One region of the Bacillus spongiae genome, then DNA from elsewhere that is predicted to be linked to it. Evidence: a T-box and tRNA genes for the amino acid it is inferred to sense, from the RefSeq annotation. Region 1 holds a T-box; the other holds one or more tRNA genes.

The links. The T-box of region 1 lies ahead of argS (arginine--tRNA ligase). A T-box ahead of a tRNA ligase gene usually reads a tRNA of that ligase, here a tRNA-Arg.
Region 2: it encodes a tRNA-Arg, which carries the amino acid that the T-box ahead of argS (arginine--tRNA ligase) is inferred to sense. The anticodon was not compared.

What each region holds. Positions count from the first base shown of each region.
Region 1 is NZ_JBBAXC010000025.1:30,639-34,071, forward strand. Features, by position in the region: gene WAK64_RS20450 (FtsW/RodA/SpoVE family cell cycle protein) at 119-1,300, shown strand; T-box leader at 1,465-1,671, shown strand; gene argS (arginine--tRNA ligase) at 1,710-3,395, shown strand.
Region 2 is NZ_JBBAXC010000008.1:127,881-131,313, reverse strand. Features, by position in the region: gene WAK64_RS11460 (right-handed parallel beta-helix repeat-containing protein) at 174-1,085, shown strand; gene WAK64_RS11455 (hypothetical protein) at 1,479-1,652, opposite strand; tRNA gene WAK64_RS11450 (tRNA-Arg) at 2,048-2,119, opposite strand; gene clpP (ATP-dependent Clp endopeptidase proteolytic subunit ClpP) at 2,361-2,954, shown strand; gene WAK64_RS11440 (HPr family phosphocarrier protein) at 3,067-3,324, opposite strand; gene whiA (DNA-binding protein WhiA) at 3,317-3,433, opposite strand, start outside.

The DNA of each region.
Region 1 (3,433 bases):
GGAGGGCTTTCACTTTTCTTCCAAATATCTTCATTGTTTCACAGTTCTTTCTTTGTTAGATTATATAGATACAGTGCTTTTTGACTGCATAGAAATATATATAGAACAGGTGATATAGATGGAAGACAATCGCCATCGTTTTTCTGATAAATTTGACTGGGGATTACTGCTCATCATCCTCTTATTTTTTGCTGCTAGTGCAATGAGCATTTCAAGCGCCCAAACAACCGATCAATATGCTGTTAATTTTGTACTACGTCAAGGCTTTTGGTATGTAGTCGGCTTTGGAATTATAGGTGCCGCACTTTTTTTTGATCCCGATCAATATAAACGACTTGCTTGGTATTTATACGGTATCGGTATTTTTTTACTCTTGTTATTAATTGTTGCTCCTGAAAGCATTGCTCCTGTCAAAAATGGAGCAAAAAGCTGGTTTCAAATCCCAGCAATTGGAACGATCCAACCTTCAGAGTTTATGAAAATTTTTTTAATCGTCGCACTAGCCCGGCTCATCTCAAACCATCACATAGTATATGATAACAAAACACTAAAATCAGATATGTTATTACTCGTGAAGATTTGTATTACCTCGCTTGTGCCGCTTGCTTTAATTATGCTTCAGCCTGATTTAGGAACATCCTTAGTATTAATAGCCATCGTTACCGGCATTATTTTCGTTTCAGGCATCTCATGGAAAATTATTGTCCCCATCTTCAGTTTTTTAAGTGTTGTTGGAGGTAGTATTTTGTCTCTCGCCATTTGGAAACCAGAAATATTAGAGAAGTATTTCGGTGTTCAATCCTACCAATTTGGTCGAATCTACTCTTGGCTTGACCCTTATAGTTATCAGGACCGAGAAGGGTTTCACCTTGTCAAATCGTTAAATGCGATAGGTTCAGGACAAATTTCTGGAAAAGGCTATCAAGACCGGGAAGTTTACATCCCAGAAAGCCACACGGATTTTATATTTAGTATCATTGGCGAAGAATATGGGTTTATTGGTGCAAGCCTCGTAATTAGTTTATTTTTCTTGCTTATTTATCATTTAACAAAAGTAGCCTTAGAAACGAAACAACCATTCAACGTCTACATTATTGCTGGTATTATTAGCATGATCACATTTCACGTATTTCAAAATATCGGAATGACGGTTCAAATTTTGCCTATTACAGGAATCCCTCTCCCATATATTTCTTACGGAGGAAGCTCATTAATGGGAAATATGCTTGCACTCGGTCTAGTCTTTAGTATGAAATACTATCACCGAACCTATATGTTCTCGTCAGAAAATGATGAATAAAATACGTTGAAACACTTCAAGGTCCTATCTTGGAGTGTTTTGGTATATCATTCATAAGGATATTCATAGACCTAACACATAAATAGAATGGCTGAGAGATTATTTCTATGACATAAAAATACGCTTGCAACTATTTCCTAATTGTGTATAATAATCATAATATTATAAAGTCCGTGAAGGAGAGAGTAGCTTTAAGGATAACCTAAAGCGAGTCAGGGGTGGTGGAAGCCTGATGGAACCTTTAAAGTGAAGCGCACTCCAGAGACATCATTCTGAAAATAGTAAGAGTGATCGGTTCTACCGTTATCGTTTTGAAGTGCCCACGGTAAGTGGGAACAAGAGTGGTACCGCGACGAAAGCTCGCCTCTTATTTTAGAGGCGGGCTTTTTATTATTAGGAGGGATTCATAATGGATTTTAAAAAAATAATAAGTGAAAGTGTTCAACCTCATATTCCAAGAGCTGTTTCCGAACAAGAAATTACCTCACTAATTGAAACACCAAAGTATGCTCATCATGGTGACTTTTCATTTCCTTGTTTTCAATTGGCCGCCCACTTGAAATCATCACCTGTCACGATTGCTGAATCGTTAGCAAAAGCCATTCGATCTCCTTATTTTAAGAAAGTGGAGAACATCGGACCTTACGTCAATTTTTTCTTTAATCCAGCTACTCTTAGCACAGATATCCTTTTGAATATTTTATCGAAGGGGTCGAACTATGGCTCTTCTACCATTGGAAAAGGGGAAACCATTGTACTCGATATGTCTTCTCCTAATATTGCCAAACCCTTCTCAATGGGCCATCTACGCTCAACTGTCATTGGAAATTCCTTAAGTCTACTTGCAGAAAAATGTGGTTATCAAACTGTGAAAAATAACTATATTGGTGACTGGGGCACGCAATTTGGGAAATTAGTCGTTGCTTATAAAAAATGGGGGGACCGCAATACGGTAAAGAAGAAACCAATCGATGAGTTATTCTCTCTTTACACTAAATTTCATGTTGAAGCTTCTCAATTTCCAGAATTAGAAGACGAAGCAAGGGAGGTATTTAAGAGTTTAGAAGATGGAAATCAAGAGTATCTTCAACTATGGGGATGGTTTCGTAAGGAGTCTCTACAAGCCTTCCAACAACTATATACTAGACTTGGCATATCCTTCGACTCTTATCGAGGGGAATCCTATTACAACGATAAAATGGATGAAGTCATCACAATGCTAGAGGAAGAGAACATCCTTGTTAAATCCGACGGTGCCATGGTGGTTAAACTTACAGAAGAAGCACTCCCACCATGCTTAATCCAAAAGAGAGATGGTGCGACACTTTATGCAACACGTGACCTTGCGGCAGCTCTTGACCGCTTTCGATCTTACTCGTTTTCACAAGCACTTTACGTCGTTGGACAAGAACAACGTATCCACTTTCAGCAAGTCTTTGCCGTCTTAAGCAAGCTCGGATTTACTTGGGCAAGTAACATGCACCATATCCCTTTTGGTCTTTATTTAAAGAATGGCAAAAAAATGTCTACAAGAAAAGGACATGTTATTTTACTAGAAGATATGCTAAATGAAGCGGTAAAGCTTGCTCATAAAAATATGATTGAAAAAAACCCAGACCTACCGAATGCAAATGAGATTGCTGAACAGGTTGGGGTTGGAGCGTTAATTTATCACGACTTAAAAAATGAACGAACAAACTCGGTCGAGTTTTCAATGGAAGATATGCTGACTTTCGAAGGAGATACCGGCCCCTATTTACAATATACATTTGCAAGAGCAAGCTCTTTACAAAGAAAAGGGGAAACAGGAACAGAAACGATATTAGCGCTAGATGATGATGAAAGTTGGGGTTTAGTAAAGAAATTACATGCGTTTCCAGAGATAATACACCAATCACAAGCCTCTCAATCTCCTCATTATTTAGCTAAATACTTATTTGAAACCGCTCAATCCTTTAATAAATATTATGGGAAAGTACGGATCCTTGAACAGGATGCTCAGCTTACGTATCGCTTGACCCTCGTATCAGCGTTTACTACCGTTCTAGCCGAAGGGTTGAGACTGCTCGGGATTAAAGCACCTGAAAATATGTAGACTACAGCATTCGACCTATTTCCTGAGAAATAGTAGCG
Region 2 (3,433 bases), on a different contig from region 1:
GTCACTTCACCTGTCACCTATAAACTCTCCGATCCAATAATTGCTGCCATACTAGCCTACAAGAAACGAATCAACATCAATAGTTAAACGTACATTTATCCGCATAGTACAAGCCGTTTTAGCGCTCTTTTCATATACTCTAGTAACGCTAATTGTGAAGGGAGGTATACGATATGGTATTACGACTTGTACCAACGGATTTTCTAACGGTGCAGGCTGCAATTGATGCTTCAAGTTCGGGGGATAGTATAAAGATTTTAGCTGGGAAGTTTGACGGGTTTGAAGTAGATGTCGACAATTTAAAAATTTTCGGTTGTGGCATTGGTCGGACGATTATTGAAGGTGCTCCAGCGCAGGGAAGTGATGACGGTGTGGTTGTAATTTCTGACAGAATTACATTACAAGATTTCACTATCCAAGGGTTTCCAGATGAGGGAGTTCGAATCAATACTAATTTCAATGTTTTAAAGAATATTGAGTCAAAACTTAATATAGGTAGTGGTATACAGTTAATTGGAGACAACAATTTAATTATTGAGTGTTCTATCTTGATGAATAGAGATGATGGATTTAATATCTCTCCTGGGCAAAACAATTGTATATTAAAATGTGAAAGTAATGTAAATGACGGTACTGGTTATTCATTTTCTAATGTGAATAATAAGCTTCTATTAAGTACAGCTAAGGAAAACATAGATGATGGTTTATTAATTAATGATTCATTTAATACAATTATCGGAAACATATCAAATAAAAATAATGCACGAGGAATTCTAGTTGGGGCTGGTGATGGTAATAATAACATTATTAAGAATTTAACTTGCAATAACAGTGGAAGTGGAATTGAAATTGAAGATGGGGCTTTTGTAAACGCCATCGACTCTAACATCGCTCGAAACAACGGTACTGATGTCACTGACGCAGGTATTTTAATTGAAGATAGCGCAGCTGACAACACCATTCGTTTCAACGAAGCGAAAAATAACTTCGAATTTGACATCGAAGCCATTCCACCTGCTGATACTGCTAATACATTCGACGGCAACAAATGCGGAAATAGCTCTCCGCCTGGACTGTGTACCTAAACGAACAGTAGGTGTGTCAACTCGACGCGCCCCTCACCCTATTCTCACTTTAATTCCACCACTACTCGACTGCGCTTAAAACAATCGAAACGGATATTCACCGTCTAATCCATACCGTTTCTCAGCGATTATCAGCACGTGTGGCACCGATACGCCAAGAACACCACGGCTATATAAATCGATATAACGATCCATCTTTTCCCGCATCTGCTTTTCCGAGTAGATGCTTTTTGTACTTCGATAAGGAACGGAGTGCGTCGAAACAAGCAATACACGTCGGGCTCAGCCGTTCCTTTGCTGGTGTTCAATTAATTGCTCAATATGTGGCGTTTTAATATGCCTCATATCTTTAAGAGATATATCTAACTCCAGGAAAATCTTTTTAATTTGTTTTTAATCCTTATCGTAATACTTAACAGTGTAAGTCGATAAACCACGTATACGGCAATGCCTAAAAAATCCTTCTACCACTTCATCAAAGTTGGAAGTGTTGTTAGGTTCTTCCGGAATTAATTCTTGTAGAGTTCGTTTTGCCTTAACATTCTTAATTTCATTTCTTCGCTTCATACTACTGTCACCTATACCGTTTATTTCGTAAAACAGGTACTTAGTTACGTGGTACATTTCGTGTTATTCTTTAAAAATTTATACCTACGAAAACAACAAAGTTCATTCGCCCTATTCGCACCTTTATTCCGCTACTATTGGCGACATTTTTCGGCTATTCTTCATTCCACGAACAAATAAAACTCCGTTAACGACTGCGGTTGAAACAAAACCTTCCCGTCCAGTACATTCGCCACCTTCAGTAGTCTGCTGTCATTCATATCGATATAACGATTCATAGTATCATTCGTTAATTTTATCATTCGTTAAATTTCTTCAAGTTGTTCACCTAAAAAAACAAAAAAGCTCATACGCAACAATAGCGTATGAGCTTTTAATATAACGTTTTTTGAGTACGCCCTCGAAGGGAATCGAACCCCTATTTCAAGAACCGGAATCTTACGTGTTATCCATTACACTACGAGGGCATATAATAATATGGTACGACAATATATTATAAATGACAGATCGTAATTACGCAATAGCTTTTATTTGTTTTAAAAGAAGGTGAAGTGGGTAAGATGGAAAAGGTAACGTGTATCTCGTTTGGATAGATTTACATAACTCAGTACATTACGTTTGACCTTTATTGACCATCGGTGTATGATTACATTACATAAACAAAATTATACAGGAAATCCTGTAATACATTAAAAGGAGGAAGTAAGAATGAACTTAATTCCTACAGTTATTGAACAAACAAACCGTGGTGAGCGTGCTTATGATATTTATTCACGCTTATTAAAAGACCGTATTATTATGTTGGGTAGTGCCATTGATGACAATGTTGCCAACTCCATCGTCTCTCAGCTATTGTTCCTTGAAGCTGAAAATCCAGAAAAAGACATTTCCATTTACATCAACTCTCCTGGTGGAAGCATTACAGCAGGTATGGCGATTTATGACACTATGCAATTTATTAAGCCAAAAGTACAAACCATCTGCATTGGGATGGCTGCTTCTATGGGCGCATTTTTACTTGCTGCGGGTGAAAAAGGACATCGCTACGCACTTCCAAACAGTGAAGTCATGATTCACCAACCATTAGGTGGTGCTCAAGGTCAAGCGACTGAAATTGAAATTGCTGCAAAACGCATTCTTTTCCTACGTGAAAAACTAAATTCTATTTTAGCAGAACGTACTGGTCAAGATATTGAGGTAATTAGCCGAGATACAGACCGTGATAATTTCATGACAGCTGAGCGCGCACTAGAATATGGTTTAATTGACAAAATCATGACTAGACACGAAGAACAGAAATAAATGGATCCATTAAACGGAGTATTCACTTTCACTAAGTGGGTACTCTTTTTTTAGGTTGATTACTAAGAAAAACTCACATACTTAGCAGGTATGTGAGTTTTTCTCTAAGATATTAACCTTCATTTGATACAAATTCAACCAATGCTTCAATTACTTCATTTTCATCATTACCTTCAGCAATAAGGGTTACAATAGCACCTGAGTTAACCGCTAAGCTCATCAAGCCCATAATACTTTTCGCATTCACTTTCTTCCCATTTTTCTCAAGAAAGACTTCTGAAGAAAAACGATTTGCTTCCTGAACAAATAGTGCAGCAGGTCTTGCTTGTAAACCTGTTTTAAGCTTTACTTCTACTTTTTTTTCAACCATGTACCCTTCTCCCCTTTTTCATTTCATTTTTTAGTGACACTGATTCACCAGCACGCAATTTTTCAGCAATTTGATCAATTTTACGTAAACGATGATTCACACCTGATTT